DNA from 3 places in the Acidaminobacter sp. QWL-03 genome. Region 1 is predicted to be linked to each of the others. Evidence: predicted binding sites of a transcription regulator. Region 1 holds the regulator's gene; each other region holds the start of a gene.
The links. The regulator HrcA, encoded in region 1, represses chaperone genes, less so after heat shock. The targets are predictions, from matches to a motif close to TTAGCACTCNNNNNNNNNGAGTGCTAA.
Positions count from the first base shown of each region.

Region 1 (7,233 bases):
CCTTGGCACCAACATGAACAATACCATTGGCGTCAATGTCAAAGGTGACTTCGATCTGTGGCACACCGCGTCTTGCAGGAGGAATGCCGTCGAGCTGGAAGCGGCCAAGGGTAACGTTGTCTTTGGACATAGGACGCTCGCCCTGAAGGACGTGAATATCAACTGCAGTCTGGTTGTCAGCCGCAGTGGAGAAGATCTGGCTCTTCTTGGTAGGAATGGTGGTATTTCTCTCGATCAGCTTGGTGAAGACACCGCCAAGGGTCTCGATGCCAAGAGAAAGCGGTGTGACGTCCAGGAGCAATACGTCGTGAACTTCGCCGGAGAGGACGCCTGCCTGAATGGCAGCGCCGAGGGCGACACACTCATCCGGGTTAATGCCTTTATGCGGATCTTTGTTGGTGTATTTCTTGACCACAGCCTGTACTGCAGGTGTCCTTGTAGATCCGCCTACAAGGATGACCTGATCGAGCTCGCCGGGTTGAAGGTTTGCGTCTGCAAGGGCTTTCTTGAGCGGCTCAATGGTCAAATTTACCAGATGCTCTGTCAATTGATCAAATTTCGCGCGGGTCAGGTCCATGTTGAGGTGAAGAGGACCATCTGCAGTCGCAGTGATAAACGGCAGGTTAATATTAGTAGTTTGAACGGTTGAAAGCTCTTTCTTCGCTTTTTCAGCCGCTTCTTTGAGGCGCTGATGCGCCATTCTGTCTTTTATGAGATCGATGCCATTTTCTTTTTTGAAGCTGTCAGCAAGGAAGTTAACGACAACTTCATCAAAGTCATCACCACCGAGGTGGTTATTGCCGTTAGTCGCGAGAACTTCGAAGACACCGTCGCCAATTTCGAGGACGGAGACGTCAAAGGTACCGCCGCCAAGGTCAAAGACGAGGATTTTTTGCTGCTTGTCTGTTTTGTCGAGACCATAGGAAAGTGATGCAGCAGTCGGCTCGTTGATAATTCGCTTGACGTCGAGACCCGCTATTCTGCCGGCATCTTTGGTCGCCTGGCGCTGAGCGTCAGAGAAGTACGCAGGTACAGTGATGACCGCTTCGGTGACTTTTTCGCCGAGATAAGCTTCAGCATCTGCCTTGAGCTTCTGAAGAATCATAGCGGAGATATCCTGTGGCGTATAATTCTTTCCGTCAATTTCGACATGGAAATCTTTACCCATGTTGCGCTTGATGGAAGCAATGGTTCTCTCAGGGTTCGTGATCGCCTGACGCTTAGCGGTTTCTCCGACGAGTCTTTCCCCGCTCTTGGTGAATGCAACTACGGAAGGGGTGGTTCTGTTGCCTTCCGCGTTTGGAATTACAACCGGCTCTCCGCCCTCGAGAACAGAGACACAGGAGTTGGTGGTGCCAAGGTCAATACCTATAACTTTTGCCATTCTGATTTCCTCCTAATATAAATTCAGATTAATTGTCATTTATAATTGATGAGAGACAGACTCACAACACTGCACGTCAAGTGGATCAGTGCGCGGCTACTTTAACCATGGACGGACGAATCACCTTTTGGTTCAAGGTGTAGCCTTTTTGGAATTCATCGAGGACCGTTTCAGGCGCTACGCCCTCAGCAGCTTCAGTCATAACTGCGTGATGCATGATCGGATCAAAGATTTGACCGACTGCCTCGATGGATTCAACACCATAGTCCTTCAAGAGGTCACTTAAACTTTTGCGAATCATTTCTATACCACTGATAAGATTTTTGTTCTCTTCACAGTCGTAATCCACCGCGCTCAAGGCTCTGTCGAAATTGTCAAGAACCTTCAGGAGATCGACGACGAGTTTTTCGTTGCCATATTTGATCAGTTCCTGCTTTTCTTTTTCGACGCGCCTTCTGTAGTTCTGATATTCAGCGGTCAGACGCAGGAAGGCATCACTTTTAGCGGCCAACTCCTCCGTCAGGCGCTGAATTTCCTTGTCTGCGCCATTTTCCTGGGGCTCGGGCGTTTCCAGGTGACCATCGGCCACCCCATTTTCTTTTGACTGAAGCGGATCCATTTCAAGTACTGGTTCCTGCTCCTTATGTGTTTGTTTTTTCAATCTTTACACCTGCCTGTCTTATAAGTGGATGCCTGAAAAAAGCTCGGATAGAGTTTCCCTTATATAGTTTACCATAGTCATGGAATGACCATAATCCATGCGGGTGGGTCCCAATAGCGCGATTTTGCCGGCTGGTGAATTATTGACTCGGTAAGGGGTCGACACCACACTGCAGCTGGAAAATGCCTCAAGACCAATTTCCGAACCAATTCTGACGGAAATACCTTCATGCTCGAGAACACCGATCAGACGTTCCACAATTTTGTTTTGTTCGAGGGCCTCCGATAGCAATTTGGCCTTCTGTCGCTCTTCAAAGTCCTGCATGGCATAAATTCTGTCTTTACCTTCAATGACATACTCAAGTCGGTCGAATTCCCTGAACGTCTCCCTGACAATGGGGAGAAGATACTCAAGGACTCGGCGGTACTCTGGGTATTCCACCATGAGGGCGCCCATCTTCCTGATGTCGATCTCTTCAATATGGCGCTCGTTGAACCGCTCCCGAATAAGATCCGAAAGGGTGTCCAGCTCATTCTGCTCAACATCTACGAAATCGATTGGGATAGACTTAAAAACCCCTGAATCTGCTACAAGAATCATCAACACTTTCGAATGGATGATTTTGACCAGTCTGAAGTTCGTCAGCCGGCTCTTCTTGAATTGCGGCAATGAAATGACAGACACCATGCCGGTCAATTGACTCAGCAGTTGAGCCGCCTGTCTGACCACATCCTCAACCTCGATCAGGTTGCCGTGAAGCAGCCCTTTGATAAGGTCCATCTGATCCTTATCAATGGGGCCGTCTGTCAGCAAACGGTCGACATAGAGCCTGTACCCTTCCTCTGAAGGAATGCGCCCCGCCGATGTGTGAGGTTGAAGCAGGTACCCCAGCTCTTCGAGGTCCGCCATTTCATTTCTTACGGTCGCGGAACTGATGCCTACCGGGAACTTTTTGGCTATTGTTCTGGAACCTACGGGCTGAGCGGTATCGATGAAGTCATCAATTATCAGCTTCAGGATCCGCAGCTTGCGATCGTTGATTTGCATGCCTTCACATCCTTGTTGTTAGCACTCATGTTTGACGAGTGCTAACTCGATCAAATTTAGAATACCACCGCCTCTTCCACCTGTCAAGGGTTTCTCTGAAAAACGCAGAAAAAGGAACCAGAGGAACCAGAAAGAGAAATCCTGAAGTGCGGGTGGGATATAAAAATGGATGTGAAGGGAATCCTCAGTGTTCTTCGGTCCCTTAACATCCATTCTCTCTATTCAATCGAATAGGGTGTCTCGGGTCATTGGTACATCTGCCCGTTTCCCCCTGCAAATCTATTCAGCAAAATTCATTCAAACAATTCAACAATAACCGCGTTGGCAAAATCCAGTCCCGTCTCTGTCAGTCTTAGGCTATCCTCTTTCAGGTCAATCCAACCTGTCCCTTTAAGTTTGTCTACGGCAGCCTTCTTTTCATCTAGAAAGGATTTTCCGTATCTCGCCCGATACATTGAATAGGAGATTCCCTCAGAAAGTCTGAGGCGCAGCATAATCCACTCTTTTTCGTCCTCCTGAGGGCTGATAGCTTCCTCAGAAATAACAGGCAGCGTTTCACGGTTCAGATCATGAATATATCGGTTGAGATCCGAGGTGTTCTCATAGCGCACGCCATTCAGATACCCGTGGGCAGACAGTCCGATGGCCGCATAAGAACCACAGTTCCAATAATTCAAATTATGCCGGCAAGCTTTTCCCGGCTTCGCGTAGTTGGATATCTCGTAATGTTGGTAACCATGCTCACCCAAAACTTGACGAATTCTGTGGTCCATCTCCCGTTCCAGAGTTTCCTCCGGCAGCTTCAGAAGACCCTGTCGCTCCATCCTGTCAAAAGGCGTCCCCTCTTCAATTTTCAAGCCATAAGCCGACACATGCTCAGGATCAAATTGCTTTACCCAACTCAGGGTCTCTTCAACGGTGGCTAAAGTCTGTCCAGGCAGTCCTGTCATCAGATCCAGGTTGATATTGTCGAAACCCGCCCGGCGCAAGGCATTAGAAGCGGTTGTGACCTCTTCTGGCGAATGGATGCGGCCTATGGCCTTCAGCAGGCTGAAATCCATGCTTTGGACGCCCATACTGAAGCGGTTGACACCAATACTTCTCAGCGTCTCTGCCAAAGTCAAATCAACGGATTCCGGATTGCCTTCAACGCTCCATTCTGTCAGTGAAGACAAGTCAAAATGGCATTCAAGCAGCCTTGCGAGTCTTTGCCAATCCTGGGTCTCAAGCAGTGTGGGTGTTCCGCCTCCAATAAAAATGGTTTCAGGCTTTAACAGGCCATATCGGGCCGCATGAAGCTGCACTTCCTTCTCAAGGGCGTCCATATAGTCCCCTCGCCGGCTCAAATCCGGCATGGAGCAAAAATCGCAGTAGTAGCACTTGCTCCTGCAGAACGGAATGTGTACATATAATCCCAGACTCATTTGGCTCCTCCATTTCAGTGACCGGCTGCGGCATGCAGCACGTTTTCCCAAAACACGAACGCGGCTCTTCTCAGGTCCATCCCGGAGAAGAGCCGCACTTAGAATGCTCTGGCTATTTGCTGTCGTCGTATTTGAGAACCTCGAGGAATGCCTGCTGAGGTACTTCAACAGAGCCCAGCTGACGCATCTTCTTCTTGCCTTCCTTCTGCTTCTCAAGCAGCTTTTTCTTACGAGAAATGTCGCCGCCGTAGCACTTGGCCAGCACGTCTTTTCTCAGCGCGCTGATGGTCTCCCTGGCAATGATATTGCTGCCGATGGACGCCTGAATAGGCACCGCGAACTGATGGCGCGGTATGACTTCCTTAAGCTTCTCGCAAATAACGCGGCCTCTCGATACAGCTTTGCTTGCATGCACGATCATAGAGAAAGCGTCGATCAAATCTTTGTTCAGGAGGACATCCAGTTTGACCAAGTCCGACTCGCGATATTCTTTAAATTCATAATCCAGCGACCCGTAACCGCGTGTTTTGGACTTCAGTGCATCAAAGAAATCGTATATAACTTCGTTCAGCGGGAGTTCATAATGAAGCCTGACCCGCTTTGCATCCAGATAATCCATTGAGAGCATGACGCCTCTTCGATTCTGGCAAAGTTCCATAATATTGCCTACATATTCAGTCGGACAGAAAATATGTGCATCTACAATAGGTTCTTCCATTGTTAAAATAGACTGGCGATCCGGCAGATTCGTTGGATTCTGAACCATAACTACTTCGCCGTCTGTTTTGGTAATTCTATAAATAACACTTGGTGATGTCGCGATCAAATCCAGGTCGAATTCACGTTCAAGACGCTGTTGTATAATTTCCAGATGCAGGAGCCCCAGAAAGCCACAGCGGAATCCAAAGCCAAGGGCAACTGAAGTTTCAGGTTCGAAAGTCAGTGCGGCATCATTGAGCTGAAGTTTTTCAAGAGCGTCGCGGATGACATCATAACTTTCGCCTTCTGCCGGATAAATGCCGCAGTAGACCATAGGCTGAGCCTTTTTGTAACCCGGGAGCGGCTCTGGCGCAGGCCGGTCCGCTTCTGTAATGGTGTCACCCACCCGACAATCTATGACGTTCTTGATGCTCGCCGTTATATAGCCGACATCTCCTGCCTTAAGAACCCCGACTGGTGCCGCGCCAGGTATAAAGATCCCCACCTCGACGACCTCGAAAACTTTTTTCGCAGCCATCATCATGATTTTTGTCCCTTTTTTGACCTGGCCCTCTTTAATCCGGACTATTGCCACCGCACCCCGATAGGAGTCATAATAAGAGTCGAAGATCAGAGCTTTCAACGGTCCTTCTTCGTCGCCCGTTGGCGCCGGCACTTTATGTACCACAGCCTCAAGAACATCTTCAATATTCAGGCCGTCTTTGGCGGAAATCAACGGCGCGTCCTCAGCCAGGATCCCAATGACCTCCTCAATTTCATGCTTGATTTCATCCGGTCTTGCGCTTGGCAAGTCAATTTTGTTGAGAACAGGCACAATTTCGAGTCCCTGCATATCCGCGAGGTGAACGTTTGCCAAAGTCTGCGCTTCAACCCCTTGGGATGCGTCAACCACAAGCACTGCTCCTTCGCAGGCAGCAAGGCTCCTGGAGACTTCATAAGTGAAATCCACGTGTCCAGGGGTGTCGATCAGATTTAAAATGTATTCTTCGCCATCTTTGGCATTATAAACAAGACGCGTGGTCTGCAGTTTGATGGTGATGCCGCGCTCCCGCTCCAGCTCCATGGTATCCAGGATTTGGTCCTTCATTTCACGTTGAGTCAGAAGTCCCGTAGTCTGGATTAAACGATCCGCCAGAGTCGACTTGCCGTGGTCAATGTGCGCAATGATGCTGAAGTTCCTTATTTTGTCCTGTCGATTCAGGTGTTTCGACATGAAATATATTCCTCCTATTTAATGCTGTTCAAAGTATCGCTGAACCGTGAAATTCCAATCAATTATAACACAGCGGCCACCCCTTCACAACGAGAATGTGCTAAGGTGTGGTCAGGTTTATGTAAAATGCTTGTAATTATCGTTGCTTTTTATAATTCGACATGATAGAATACTTTTGTTGAACATCTAAGTGGGAGGTGAAAGTAAATGGCAAATATCAAATCTGCCGAGAAAAGAATTTCAGTTATCAAAAAGAAGACGCTTTTGAACAAGTCCCGCAAATCTGCTCTTAAGACTGCAGAGAAGCGTTTCCTCGAGGCAATTGCAGCTGGCAATAAGGCACTCGCTCAGGAAAAGTTGACTTTCGTTGAGAAAAAGCTTTCCCAGGCTGCTTCTAAAGGTACCATTCATAAGAATGCGGCTTCAAGAAAGATTTCCCGACTCAATAAGCGCCTCAAAGACATGATCGCTGGATAAACTTTCTTAAACGCCGTCACGTTCCCCAAGAAAGTGTTCACTTTCAAATAAGTTGAGCCGTTGAGAAATCAACTTGTCAAATAAGCGTATGATCTTATCAAGAGATCATACGCTTTTTTATTTTTTGTTGCGGAGAGTCTTCGAAAGTTTATGATGAGTGACATTCAGCAGATCAGAAGCGTCGCTAAGTCCCAAAAGGCCTGAGCGGCCGACGTACCGAGATCGATGTCAGGAGTGCTTCAAAAGCGATCCAGGCATTGATTCTGCCAGTCTTAATCCAGTGATCAAGACGCGCCGCTTCAATTAT
Region 1 covers NZ_CM178752.1:622,526-629,758, reverse strand. The annotation lists gene dnaK (molecular chaperone DnaK) at 1-1,384, opposite strand, end outside; gene grpE (nucleotide exchange factor GrpE) at 1,470-2,045, opposite strand; gene hrcA (heat-inducible transcriptional repressor HrcA) at 2,064-3,092, opposite strand; gene hemW (radical SAM family heme chaperone HemW) at 3,386-4,516, opposite strand; gene lepA (translation elongation factor 4) at 4,629-6,449, opposite strand; gene rpsT (30S ribosomal protein S20) at 6,657-6,926, shown strand; gene holA (DNA polymerase III subunit delta) at 7,111-7,233, opposite strand, start outside.

Region 2 (7,233 bases), 1.2 Mb from region 1:
AAGTCGCTATGACCCTGGTTAACGGTCGGGTTGTTTATGAGGCGGGCGAGGTGTAGCGGATGCTCGTTGAGATGGAAGAGGAATGAAAAGGAAGCCGGAGCCCCTGGTAGTGCGGGGCTCCGGCTTTTTTTGAAGAGTGGCTGAATATTACAGAAATATGACCGTCCCCGGGTCAAAACCTGTCCGCGTCCCCAACTTGTAAGATAGAGATAGGTTAGATAAGCACTTGATGACCGAACGTTCCTTGAAAACTAAGTATATATTGTTCAGATGAATCAGAGGCTCAATTGTTGATGAAAGCCAGTCTACATGATGTTATAATCTCACTTGTCAGAGAGATAGACATGCTCCCCAACTGGATCCCTCATCTCGAGGCTTTATCCGCGATTAAGAGTGTCACTCCACAAGAACGATTCGATGTTTAGCTGGTTGGGCCACCTTCGTGTGTTACCCGTTTCAAACGCAAGTTTGTTAGACGTTCTTCATACAGTGGAAGCTCTGATTCATTCTGTACGAAAGGTTGTGCTAGTTTTGTCCCGATTTATTGATGATTTTGTAGTGGGCTTCGATGTCTCTTCAGAGTTTTCTTTTGTTGCCATGTTAGAGCCGTCGGGTGCTCTGATTCGAAAACCTTTTCGAATTGATCACAACCCCTCTGGATTCCAAAAACTATTAGAGATTCTCAAAAACGAAGAAGAGCGGTTACAACGAAAGCCCATCTACTTCGTAGAATCTACGGGTATCTTTCATTTACCACTCTTCTTCTTTCTGAGATCGAATGACCTCAAAGGATTTGTCCTCAACCCTTTGTCTGTACATTCTATCAAAAATCTTGACATAAGAAAAGTGAAAAACGATTCAAAAGATGCTGAAAAGATTGCAAAACTTGCGAAGTATCAAAACGTTAAGTTTTCAATTATTCCTGAGCCCCAAGTCCTCGCACTTCGTATGATGGTAAGAGAGTACTATTCACTCTCTGATACTATCACTGAAATGAAAAACCGGCTTAGCACAGATCTTTATCTACTGTTCCCTGGATATAGAAAAGTCTTCTCAGAGCCTTATGGCAAAGCCTCTTTGGCGCTTCTAAAGGACTTTTCAACCCCTATGGATATCTTATCTGCGGAGCGCTCTATACTCATAGAATTGATTGCTAAACATGGTCGTAAAGGTGCGTCTTGGGCTTCGAAGAAAGTGGATGGACTACTTGAGTATGCTTCCAATGCTGCTTCTATGCCCATGGAATTCTCAATGCTGGGGATTAAGATAAAAATCTGTGTGGATAATATCATAAGTCTTCAAAAGAATTTGGAAAGCATCGTTAACAAGATCCGTGAAATTGTTAATTCTATGGACTTTCCGGCAACAGTTAAACGTCAAATCGAGCTGATAGACCAACTCCCTGGAATAGGCTACATTTCCGCTGTAACACTGATCGCCGAGATCGGTGATTTTAGGATGTTCAAGTCCCCAAAGGCATTTGTTGCATACTTTGGCATTGATCCAAGTGTTAACGAATCAGGGAAGTTTAAAGGGGATCAAAATAAGATCTCCAAACGAGGCACTCGAATTGGGCGAAGAGTCCTGTTTACGGTTGCATTAACCGCAATAAGTACTAAGAGCAATGGCGAGGAAGTCAACCCAATCCTGAGGGACTATTATCAGAAAAAATGTGGAAGCAAGAAGAAAAAAGTTGCACTCGTTGCAGTTATGCATAAGCTATTACACTATATTTTTGCAGTATTGCGAGATGATAAGCCATTTGAAGTCAGACAGCCAGAAGAACACCAATCCTGGAGAGCGGCAAAACTACAACTTATAGCTGCCTGATTCAATGGAATTGAAAAATAGCCATTGTTCGTACTTTTCAATGGCTTAGTTTGTTGTACCCATTTTTTAAACTCAATTTTTTTATCTTTCTTAAAGAAAAGAATTGACTTTCCTTAGCTGGTCTCAGAAGTTGTCCGCGTCCCCGTGTTTTTATCTTGACGGGGTGGTCCCTTAGGCATATAATTTAATTGAACACATGAACAGATATGCATATGTTCAATCGAAAAGGAGACCAAATTATGAATCTCGAGGTACAAAATGAGTATAAATGCGACTGCGCCATCATCCACGAAGACGTGGTGGAAAAAGTTAAAGCGGAGCAGCATCCTGAGGAAAGCCTTATCGACCTGGCGGACTTCTTTAAAGTGCTGGGGGACTCGACGCGGATCCGTATTTTAAGCGCACTGGCCCATTCGGAGCTCTGCGTGTGCGACATCGCCCACGTCCTCAACATGACCCAGTCGTCCATCAGCCATCAGCTCCGCATTCTGAAGCAGGCGCGGCTGGTCAGAAACCGCCGGGACGGCAAGGTGATCTATTACAGGCTGGACGACGAGCACGTCGCTGCCATCATGAACGCCGGCCTGGTTCACTTGAGCCACGAGTAATATCGCAATAATAATCGACTTCATCATAAGCGCAAGTGAGCACCCCGCGCTGCCCGAATTGGCAAGCGTACTGACAGGAGAGGATCCCATGAACACAACCCAAGCTGCTACAGACAGCAAGCCCCAAAAATTTCAGTACGAACTGACCGGGCTCAACTGCGCCAGCTGCGCGGCCAAGATTGAGACGGCCGTCAACGCCCTGCCGGAGGTGGAAATAGCTACCCTGCGGTTCGCGTCCAAAAAACTGATCGTGAAGACCGCGGAAGGTGATTCATCGCCGACGCCGGAGCTTTTGGAAAATAAAATCACCGAAGTCGTTCACCGCTTCGAGCCTCACGTTGGCGTCAAGGATCTGGCTCAAACTCAGCGCCATAACCTTGATCACAGCAATGACCACGACCACGGACATACTCATGGTCACGCATCGGAAAAACGAGATAAAACAGAGCTCCTCATAGGCGCAGGTTTATACTTTGGCGCCATGCTGGGCAGTGCCCTGGGGATCCTGCCAGATCCAGTCAGAATAGGCATCTACGTGGTCGCCTACCTGCTGGCGGGCCGAGGTGTCCTCCTTGGCGCCTTCAACAACCTCAGGCAGGGCAACTGGTTTGAGGAAAAATTCCTCATGTCCATAGCCACCTTCAGCGCCTGGGTCATAGGCGAATATCCGGAGGCCGTGGCCGTCATGCTGTTTTACAGGGTCGGTGAGCTGTTCGAAGATTATGCCGTTAACAAATCCAGAAAATCCATCGCCTCCCTCATCGACATCAAGGTCGAGAAGACCCACTTAATCCTGGAGGCGAAGGTGCAGGAGGAGGGACCATCGGCTGCACGTTTGGCACAGCCTCTCAGCAAGACGTTTTTGCCGATGGTGACAGCTCAAGCCGACTCGACGCAGCTGAAGCCGCAGTCTGAGACACAAGCTGCGCCTGAAGACATCCGCGATATCGACACCGAATTCGTCAAAAGCGGCAGCCTCATCCTGGTCAAGCCCGGCGAGCGCATTCCGCTGGACGGCATAGTCGAAAGCGGCATGGCCGTCCTGGACACCTCCGCCATCACCGGCGAATCCCTTCCTTTGGAAGTCGCACCGGGGTCGACGGTCTTCGGCGGCAGCATCAACAAGACCGGCGTGCTCAGGATTCGGACGAGTGCGGATTATGAATCCTCGACCATCGGCAGAATTCTTGAGCTGATCGAATCTGCGGCGGACAAGAAAGCCAGCACGGAGCGGTTCATCACGCGCTTCGCGAAGGTTTACACACCTGCGGTTGTGCTGATCGCTGCCCTGATCGCTGCTGTGCCACCGCTGGTCACCGGGGACAGCTGGACGACGTGGCTGTACCGGGCGTCGATCTTCCTGGTAGTGTCCTGCCCATGCGCACTGGTGATTTCAGTACCGCTGGGCTTCTTTGGGGGCATTGGACGGGCGTCGTCGAGAGGTATTCTCATCAAGGGCGGCAACTACCTGGAGGCGCTGGTGGGCGCTGACACGGTCTTCCTGGACAAGACGGGCACTATCACCGAGGGCAAGTTTAAGGTGGCGCAGATCCACGGACACACCCGCGAGGCGGCACTCCTGGAAGGAGCCGCGGCGCTGGAGCATCTCTCCAATCACCCCATTGCCAAAGCGATCACCGAAGAGGCCAAAGCCCGGGGGATTGTCTTTGGAATGATTGAGGGTTACGAGGAACTGGCAGGCCGCGGCGTTCGGGCAACCTACGATGGCCGCCTCTGGCACGTGGGCAGCGCCAGGCTGCTGGAGGAGCTGGGCATTGAGCCGGGCGTCAGCGGCGGCCAGCTGACCCGGGTTCACGTGGTGGTCGACGGCGCGTGGCTTGGGGCCATTGACGTCAGCGATCAGATCAAGGCGACCTCTGCGGCGGCGGTGGCGGCAATGCGCCGGGAAGGCGTGGGCCAAGTGGTTATGCTGACCGGCGACCGAAAAGAGATCGCAGAGGCCATAGGCGCCGATGCCGGGCTGGACCTGGTTCTCAGCGAGCTGCTGCCGGACGGTAAAGTTAAAGCTATTGAGGAAGCCCGACGCCGCGGACGAAAGGTCGTCTTTGTGGGCGACGGCCTCAACGACGCGCCGGCTCTGGCCATTGCCGATGTAGGCATTGCCATGGGCGGCCTCGGAGCGGATCTCTCCATTGAGGCCGCGGACATTGTCATCATGAATGACGACCTGGATAAGGTGGCCGAAGCCATTCAGATCAGCAAGAAGACGAATACTGTGGTGCGCCAGAACATTGCTCTGGCTCTTGGGATCAAGGCGCTGGTGCTGGGTCTGGGCACCCTTGGCCTCGCGTCCATGTGGCAAGCGGTTTTTGCCGATGTAGGCGTCGCCCTCCTGGCCATTTTGAATTCGATGCGGGTGCATAAGTAGATATTTAAGGTAGTTAAGGTAGGTGACGCGGACAGCTTTTAAATTGGTGACGCGGACAGAAATGGTTTTTGTACCAGAGCATGCGAGAATTATTCTCACTCTCAATCGAACCAAGGCACTGAGTCGTATCCAAACTTCCATTTCTGCCCTTGTCCGCGTCCCCCACAAGTCACCTATCCGCGTCACCTTCGTTTGGAAGAGGCCGTGCCCAGCTCAGCTGGGCACGGCCTTTTTCAGCTTCCGTCGACCTTGCTCATCATCAGAACAGAGGGTCGAAATGTCTTAAGCGGAATGAAGTGACAAATTCTGAAGAGGGTCAAAACAGGGGATCGGGAGAATGGTATTCGGAACAAACAAAGAATAAGCGTTTTGAAAGTGACTTATTGACGGAAATAATAAATGATGGACAAATAGAATAATAAACAAAATTGAGTTTGACTATTGCACAACCATTACCGTCCGCGTCCCCAACTCAAAACTTGTCCGCGTCCCCAACCTTCAAAAACTTGTTAGCACTCCGATCAATTGAGTGCCAAAAAACTATTGATAATTATCAGAAATTATATTATGATAGTTCCAGAGCGTTAGGTTTATGGCTCTCGGCGCTCTTCTCAAGCAGGAAGTGCCGGGAGTTTTTCATCTCAATTATATGAACAGGAGGATTCAACATGAACATCAGACCTTTAGGCGAGCGCGTGGTCATCCGCAAGCTCGAAGCCGAAGAAAAAACAAAAAGCGGGATCGTGCTTCCTGGTCAGGCTCAAGAGAAGCCTCAGATCGCGGAAGTCGTCGCTGTCGGTCCGGGCGGCGTCATTGACGGAAAAGAAATCGTCATGGAAGTCAAAATTGGCGACAAAGTCATTTTCCCAAAATATGCCGGTACAGAAGTTAAGATCGACAACGAAGAGTTCACCATTATTGAGCAGTCCAAGCTTTTGGGAATCGTTGAATAAATAGAAGCGCTTTAGCAATCACCAATCACCAATCACCAATCAAAGAAAACGGCACATCAGTGCTTAAATACTGATAATCCAACATTCACTACAGGAGGTTAACCCTACATGGCTAAAGAAATCATGTATTCAGAAGAAGTGAGACGCAAGCTCGAAGCCGGCGTCAACAAACTTGCAGATACGGTCAAAGTCACCCTCGGCCCTAAAGGCCGCAACGTCATTCTCGACAAGAAGTTCGGCGCGCCGCTGATCACGAATGACGGCGTCACCATTGCCAGAGAAATCGAACTCGAAGATGCCTACGAGAACATGGGCGCCCAGCTCGTCAAAGAAGTCGCGACCAAAACCAACGACGTCGCCGGCGACGGCACCACGACCGCAACCCTCCTCGCTCAAGCGATCATCCGCGAAGGCGTGAAGAACGTCGCGGCTGGCGCGAACCCAATGATCCTCAAGCAGGGCATTGAGAAAGCAGTCAAACTTGCCGTAGAAGGCCTCAAGGACATGAGCGTCAACATCGAAACGCAGAACGATATTGCGGACGTTGCGTCAATCTCCGCAGGCGACGAAACGATTGGCGACCTCATTGCAGAAGCAATGGAAAAGGTCGGCAAGGACGGCGTCATCACGGTTGAAGAGTCCAAGACCATGAGCACTCAGCTCGAAGTGGTTGAAGGCATGCAGTTCGACCGCGGCTACATCTCCGCATACATGATCACTGATCCGGACAAGATGGAAGCGGTCCTCGAAAACCCGTACATCCTGATCACGGACAAGAAGATCTCCAATATCCAGGAAGTGCTCCCAATCCTCGAGCAAATCGTTCAGCAAGGCAGAAAGCTCCTGATCATTGCTGAAGATGTCGAAGGCGAAGCCCTCTCCACGCTGGTCGTCAATAAGCTCCGCGGCACTTTCGAGTGCGTGGCGGTCAAAGCCCCTGGCTTTGGCGACAGAAGAAAAGCTATGCTCGCAGACATCGCGGCTGTCACAGGCGGCACGGTCATTTCCGAGGAACTCGGCTACGAGCTCAAGACCGCTGACGTGTCCCTCCTTGGCCGCGCCAAGTCCGTCAAAGTCAGCAAGGACAACACGACCATCATCGATGGCGAAGGCGATCACGGCAACATCCAGGAACGCATCCGCCAGATCCGCGTCCAAATTGAAGAAACCACTTCCGACTTCGACAAAGAGAAGCTCCAGGAGCGCCTGGCGAAACTCGCCGGCGGCGTAGCGGTCATCCAGGTTGGCGCCGCGACGGAAGTCGAAATGAAAGAGAAGAAGCTCCGCCTCGAGGACGCTCTTAACGCGACTCGCGCAGCGGTTGAAGAAGGTATTGTCCCAGGCGGCGGCACAGCGCTGATTGGTGTGCTTCCTGAAATCTACAAGCTGATCGAAAGCCTCGAAGGCGACCAGAAGACAGGTGCGAAGATCATCGCCCGCGCGCTCGAAGAGC
Region 2 covers NZ_CM178752.1:3,076,746-3,083,978, forward strand. The annotation lists gene AC4PHM_RS14300 (amidohydrolase) at 1-56, shown strand, start outside; gene AC4PHM_RS14305 (IS110 family RNA-guided transposase) at 532-1,830, shown strand; gene AC4PHM_RS14310 (ArsR/SmtB family transcription factor) at 2,070-2,438, shown strand; gene AC4PHM_RS14315 (heavy metal translocating P-type ATPase) at 2,527-4,827, shown strand; gene AC4PHM_RS14320 (co-chaperone GroES) at 5,496-5,780, shown strand; gene groL (chaperonin GroEL) at 5,889-7,233, shown strand, end outside.
Region 2: a site for HrcA is predicted at 5,337-5,363, ahead of AC4PHM_RS14320 (co-chaperone GroES). Genes of this name have one in related genera too.

Region 3 (7,233 bases), 1.3 Mb from region 1:
GGATTACAAGCTGAGCGTGGCTAAAAGTCTAAACTTTCAAGGAGAAGAGATGAATGAGTTCCTCTGTTATGACAAAAGCCGCTTGGTTGGCTATGCAGGCGCGTTGAGCTTTGCCGGTTCAGAGCCTGAAGTCAGCGGCATGGTGGATCCGGCGTACCGAAGGCAGGGTATTTTTGATGCGCTCACCTGGTTCGTCATTCAGGAGCTTTCCAAACGTCAGGTGTCTTCTATGCTGCTTTTGACGGATCGCGCCTCAAACGCCGGTCAAGCTTTTGTTAAAAAACAGGAGACCGTTCTGGATCATACCGAATATGAAATGTTCCTCAAACTGCCGTGGGAGATCAGCCTGACGGACGACATGAAAAAGGGCATCCGGCTGCAAAAAGCGACCAATCAGGACGCGGATGAAGTGGCAAGGCAAAACGCGATTTATTTCGTGCAGGAGGGGCAGGCGTCAGACGGACAGACGGGGACGAACCCTGCATCCTCGGAAACCTCTGAAGCCGCTTCGGAGAGACGCATCCTGCCCGAAGAGGAAGAAGAGCGGGGCATGACGATCTATTTGGCGGAGGTTGGGGATCAAACGACCATCGGCAAAATTCATTTGGATTTTAGGATTGGGCAGGGCGGGATTTTTGGACTGGGGATCCTGCCGGAGCATCGAAACAAAGGTTACGGACGGGCGCTTCTGCTTTCCGGGATCGAGATCCTGCTGGAGGAAGGCGCGGAGGAGGTCTATCTGCAGGTGAACGCGGTTAACGAAAACGCGCTGAAGCTTTATCTGTCCTGCGGCTTTGAGGTGACGTCGACCATGGACTATTACAGGCTTAAGCTGTAATTCCGGTGTAACGCATTGGGGGAGTGTTCAGTGGACAAGCAGGTTCTCGATTGGCTTTTGGAAGAGAAGGATCCGTCCGTCAGACTTATGACGCTGACGACTTGGCTCGGGCTGGCGCCGGATGCGGCAGAGGTCGTCGAGGCACGGGCTGCGGTAATGGCCTCGGGGCCGGTTCATGAGCTGTTGGCGCAGCAGAATGAGGACGGCTCATGGGGTGAGATCAATCGATTTTACAGAGACAAATACCGGGGCTCAGTCTGGTCGCTGCTGCTCATAGCCGAGCTTGGCGCGGATCCGGGGGACCCACGGGTGAGGCGCGCGTGCGAGTTCGTGCTCAATGTGTCACAAGAGCCTGAAGAGGGCGGCTTTTCCTATGACAGCAGCGCCAAAACCGGCCACGGCCTCTATAGCGGGGTCGTTCCCTGCCTGACGGGCAACATGGTGTACGCGCTGATCAAACTGGGCTATCTTGAGGATCCCCGAGTTCAGCACGCCATAGACTGGATCTGCCGCTATCAGAGGACGGATGACGCTGAGGGCGCTCCGCCGAGGGGAAAACCCTATGACCGCTACGACATGTGCTGGGGAAGCCATTCGTGCCATATGGGGGTGGCCAAGACGTTCAAGGCGCTGGCGGCGATTCCCGAGAATCGTCGAAATGAGGCGGTTGACCGGCAGCTTGTCGCTATGGAAGCGTATTTCCTGAAGCATCATCTCTACAAAAAGAGTCATGACCTGGGGCAGATCGCCCGTCCTGGCTGGCTGAGGCCCGGATTTCCGCTGATGTATCAGACGGACGTGTTTGAATTGTTGGGCCTTTTCGCGGAGCTGCGGTGCTATGATCCGCGACTTGACGACGGGATCCGGATCCTCAAAGATAAACAGATGGCCGATGGTCTCTGGAAACTGGAAAACTCTTTCAATGGGAAGATGCGAGTGACCATAGAAAAGAAGGGTAAGCCGTCAAAATGGCTGACAATGAGGGCTTATAGGATTTTGAGGGCGTTTGGGAATCATGCAGATGCAGAAAAATGAAGTGAGACTTGGGTAAAAAAGAGAGAGAGGATTCGGGGGGCTCCATTTAGCCGCACCGTTCCTCTCTCTTTTTTGTGGCTCTGTCTTACTTTTTCTTGCCTTTTCTTACTTTTTCTTGCTTTTTATAATTGAAGGGGCGATTCTATTTCAATAAAATTGTTGATTTTTATGTTCGGATTCAGGCTCTTGAGGACAAAACACTTTTCATGTGCTTTTTCTAAGATCGCGTTTGCCTCGGTTGAATTAAGATTCCCTACAAATTTCACGAAAATGTTGATTTCATCAAATAGCTTTGGTGGCGTTTCTGCTTTGACCCCTGTGACTCTGATTTCGAAGTCAGCCAGCTCAATCCCCATTGCTTTTGCCGATGGCAGTATAAACAAACCTGTGCAGCTGCCAAGACTCATCAGCAGCAGATCCGGCGGTGAAATCATTTCAATTTCATTTTTATCCGGGCTGATTGGAATGAGCTGGCCATTTATAGTTTCACCTGTGAAATTTTGTTTACCGCTCCATTTAATATTGACATTCATCTGAAAACTCCTTTTAAGATTCCTATTTTATGTTTGGCGTCTTAACATTGAGTACGCTGAAAGCTTCGCCCTGATCTGCCCAAAGTGCCATCATTGTCTCCGCAGGACAAAGGACAATATCCGTCGCTTTGACGACCGCTTTTTCATCACCGATCTGAATTGTTCCGGTGCCTGACACTACATAGAAGAAAACTTCCACTGGGACTTTGTGGGCGGAAACTTCGTCGCCGGGATTCAAGTTAAGATTCATGACGCGGGTATGTTCGTGGCTGATCAGTTGCTTTGCGACAACGCCTCTAGGATTTTTCTTGCCTTCAATTTCATTCATTCTGATAATGTGCATGGGGTATTCCTCCTTGTTTTTTTGGGTTTATACTTTTTGGATGGCGTGCGTAATGAAGGCTTTCAATTCTTTCTGAGTGCCTTCAGAGTCATTTAAAGCTCTTTTGCCTGCGACGTTCAGAACGGTACCTCTAATGGTGCTGAAAATGATTTCCGCGGTGAGTCCCGGATCTAGCTGGCGGACTTCATTTTGCGCCATGGCTTCAATTAACAGGGTCTTGAAGAAGTCCGGAATCTGCTTCAGGAAGCTTTGAATGCCTGGCAAGTGTGAGAGCTCAGGATTACTGCTTTCCTGAATCAAAACAAGTGCCAGTGTTTCATTTTTGGAGAGCTCATAGAAGTGAAAATCCAGAAAATGATTTAATTTATCTAGATAAGAGCTATGGGTTGACAGGAGTATTTTTAAAAAAGCATCACGCTTATCAAACTCTGTCTGAAAGATATAATCCAGAATGCCCTCTTTGTTTTTAAAGTTGGTATAGATGGTGCCAACCGCAATTTCGGCTTTTTCTGAGATCATGCGAGTCGTAGTGTTGGCGTAGCCTTTTTCAGCCAACAGTTCGATAGCGGAGTCAGCGATCAGATCTTTCTTCATTTGGACAGTCCTTTCAATCGATATGAATGAGCGCTCATTCATATTCTAATCAATCATTATGATTTTTTCAAGGTTATTTAATGAACTAAAGTATTAAATAAACTGATGTAATTGACATATGTCGATAAATGGGTATAATTGAATTCAAAGAAACATATGTCATAAACTATTTTGAAAGGAGAAGATGAAAATGCCAGGAAGAGATGGTACAGGGCCAATGGGCGCAGGCCCAATGACAGGACGAGGTTTTGGAGGCTGCTTTGCCGGTGCTGGCAAAGGCATGGGCTTTGGAAGAGGCAAGGGTTTTGGTTTCGCCAGAGGCATGGGCCGTGGGATAGGCTGCAGAAGAGGCTTAGGGAGATATTTTGTGGATTATGGGACAGATGAGCCGCCGTTCGCAGCTTCAGAGAAAGAAATTTTAGCTGAACAAAAGAAAATTCTAGAAGCACAACTTGACGCCATCAACAAAAAAATGCAAGAATAATAAAAGCAAACGCATTGGAATATGCTGTTTTAGATCATGAAAACCGGGGTGAAAAAATGCCAAGACCAATGAAATGGAGAAAAGTCTGCAGTATGCCAGAGAACACAAGCTTTGGCCCAATGGACTCTGATCAGCGGGAAGATGTCGTCATTATGACTGTAGATGAATATGAGACGATTCGTTTAATTGATCTGGTTGGTTTCACTCAGGAGGAATGCGCTAAGCATATGAATGTCGCAAGGACAACCGTTCAGGGGATCTATACCAGCGCGAGACATAAGCTGGCGCAGTCTCTGGTCAATGGTGTCATATTGAGGATTGAAGGCGGCGAATACAGACTTTGTGATAAAGATGAAGTACAGTGCGGCCCGGGCTGCCACAAGCGCCGCCACAGGCAGGGCGGGACAGTGAATATTAATAAATGACAAATAAAAAAAGACGGCTCCGATTGAATTCGGGTCGTCTTTTTTGTCGATCTGATGTGCTGAATTGCTAAATGGCACTAATTTTATTTGCTGATTGGACCGCCGGATTTGGTATTGTGGAAGCCTTTTGTGTTGGCGTGTTGTCCATGGGTTTTCCCAGGATGTTGATGGCTGCTGTGCTGCTCTTTCTTTTTCTTTTCCTCGAGGAATTGCTTCATCTTTTCAAGGTCTTTTTCTGACATAGTAACAACTCCTTTCCGCTAGAAAGTCGGGGTTAATGACAACTTCCTGTGGATTAATCATACGCCTGAAATACGCCTGTGACAATAGGACTTTTGAAATGTTACAGAAATATTACCGTCCCCCCTAAAGTGAAGTTAGTGTCAGTCCCCAAGTTGAAAACCGTCCGCGTCCCCAACTTGCGCGAAGGCTAACAGGCGTGCACAAATAAATATGATGTTGTGAATCAGAGATTGCTCTCTGATCCACGACATCATATTTATTTGAATAGGGCGCGGCCCGTGACCGAAGCGCAGCGCAGCGGAGCGAGGTACACGTCTGTCCGCGACTGTAGCTTCATAGCAGCAGCGCTGTCGCGCCGTCGGTTTCCAGCTCGCGGTTACAGTAACGGCAATATTTTGGTGCTATTTCGCTCCAAACAGCGTCGTTGTCCATGGCCGCTGCCGGATAATCCCTTGTAATCAGACCGTCCTTCATCTCAATGATGCGGTCGGACTTGGCGGCAATGTGGTCGTTATGTGTGACGACGACAAAGGCCGACTTCAAATTGGCATTGATATTGCGCATCAGATCGTAAACCTGCTCTGTGGTCTCAGAGTCGAGATTGCCAGTGGGTTCGTCTGCCAGGATCAGCTGGGGCTGATTAATCAGGGCCCGTGCAATGGCGACCCGTTGCTGCTGGCCGCCGGATAGCGCCGTGGCCTTGTTGTTGATGCGGTCTTTGAGGCCAACCAGTTCCAATAGCTCTTTCGCCCGTGACGCCATTTTCATACTGCCATTTCTGGACTGGATCCAGGTCGGCATGAGGACGTTTTCGAGGGCAGTAAATTCCGGCAGCAAATGATGGAACTGAAAGATGAACCCTAAATTGCGGTTTCTGAAAACGGCCAGCTGCGCATCGCTCATCTTGGTGATGTCTTCACCCAGGAGGCGCAGCGTCCCGCTGGTTGGCCGGTCCAGTGTGCCCAGAATGTTGAGCAGAGTCGTTTTTCCCGAACCGGAGTAGCCAATTATACTTGAAAACTCACCGGAATTTATAGTCAGGTTAACCCCTTTAAGGGCGTGGGTTTTAACCACCGTGCCATAGACCATTGTCAATTCGCTGGCTTCGAGAAGTGGAGATGCCATAGGAATCGCTCCTTTACTGTACAGAGTAGAACGCGGTTATTATATTAACCCCTGATAACGTCTATAGGGTTCAAACTGGCCGAACGTCTCGCAGGAAACAGCGCAGACACAATACTGGCCACGGTGGCAATGGCGATGATCACGCCTGCCGCAGCCGGGTCAAACTCCAGGGGAAACAACGCTTCCCCGGTTTGAATGGATGTGCCCCAAAGGAAGGCCTGTGTCAGGGCATAACCCATGCCGCTGCCTATGACGGAACCGATCAGACCCAGTATGCCGCCCTGGAACAAAAAGATTCTGCTGGCGCTGGCGCTTGAGGTTCCCATGGCTTTGAGGATGCCAATCTGCTTTGATTTTTGTACAACTGATACCGCCAGAACGCTGGCTATGCCAAGGGTAATCGCTAAAAGAACAAAGGCCTGAATCGTCAGCGACGAGCTGCTTTGGCTGGTGAGGGCAGACAACAGGCTGGCGTTCTGAACCTTCCAGTTCTCTGACTTAATGCCTATAAATTGCTTCTCATAACCCTCAGCAAGCAGGTCTGCCGCGAAAACATCCTCCACCTGGACCTCGACGCGGCTGATGTCATCCCCTAAGCCCAGAAGTCTCTGAGCTCGGGACAACGACATAAACAGCCAGGTCTCATTGAGGCTGTTGTTACCAAGATCAAAGATTCCGGCCACCGTCAGACTTTGGCGTTGACCACCGGGGAGTTCCAGGGTAAAGGTATCGCCTGCCTCAAGCAGCGCTTCTGCGGCTAACGACGTCCCTATAAGCACTTGATCCCCTTCGACGACAAAAGTCCCTGCACTCAGCTTACTTTTTAAATCGTAGATGTCGTTTGCACGCTCGGGCTCAATGCCGCGAACGAGAATAGGCCAACGCTCCCCACTCTTCAAAACAAAACCGCTGCCTTCAGCGACGGGAGAAACCGCTGTCGTCTCAGGCGCCTGGTCCAAGGTTGTCAGAAGGGGCTGCCAATTGTCCAGTGTCTTTTCCTGTCTGGAAAAATTTCCTGCGCTGGCAGCGACAAAGCCGTTCGTCGAACCCAGACCGCTGGCCTCAGCAGTCTCAGCTGCTGAAAACGTCATGTGGGGGCTCGAGCCTACGGTGCCATTGACCAGGTCCTTTTGAAGACCGCTAATCAGGGTGCCCAGAAAGATCTGTACGGCAACCCCAATGGCTATGCCCAGCAGAATAAAAGTCGTCTGTCCGCGCCCGTCTTTGAGAAAGCGAAGGGCAATTTTCAGCTCGAAGATCATGGCGTCTCACCCGACTTGTCATCCGAAGCGGTGGCGCTCTTGCCGCCACCATCGGCTAAAATTACTTCGTCGCCTGGTGCCAGCTCAGAAGCCGGATCCAGCACAGCTTCACCGACACTCAAACCTTCAAGTACAAGATAATCCGAAAGTCCAACCGCCTCGAGATTCACCGGTTTGCTGACAACGCGTCCATCCTGCTCGACGAGCACCTCTGAAGCCTCGGCATTCCACAAAGCTTGGGCAGGAAGTATAATGGCGGCTGGCAAAGTACGAATGACAATTTCCGTCTGGATGGACAGATTCTCAATCAGAAAATCAGCAGTCGAGGCCAGCTTGATCTGAACCTTAACG
Region 3 covers NZ_CM178752.1:1,878,491-1,885,723, reverse strand. The annotation lists gene AC4PHM_RS08675 (GNAT family N-acetyltransferase) at 1-838, shown strand, start outside; gene AC4PHM_RS08670 (prenyltransferase/squalene oxidase repeat-containing protein) at 869-1,873, shown strand; gene AC4PHM_RS08665 (OsmC family protein) at 1,996-2,406, opposite strand; gene AC4PHM_RS08660 (cupin domain-containing protein) at 2,429-2,749, opposite strand; gene AC4PHM_RS08655 (TetR/AcrR family transcriptional regulator) at 2,777-3,343, opposite strand; gene AC4PHM_RS08650 (DUF5320 domain-containing protein) at 3,534-3,827, shown strand; gene AC4PHM_RS08645 (DUF134 domain-containing protein) at 3,884-4,252, shown strand; gene AC4PHM_RS08640 (hypothetical protein) at 4,336-4,494, opposite strand; gene AC4PHM_RS08635 (ABC transporter ATP-binding protein) at 4,829-5,620, opposite strand; gene AC4PHM_RS08630 (ABC transporter permease) at 5,665-6,882, opposite strand; gene AC4PHM_RS08625 (efflux RND transporter periplasmic adaptor subunit) at 6,879-7,233, opposite strand, start outside.
Region 3: a site for HrcA is predicted at 3,354-3,380, ahead of AC4PHM_RS08650 (DUF5320 domain-containing protein). Genes of this name have one in related genera too.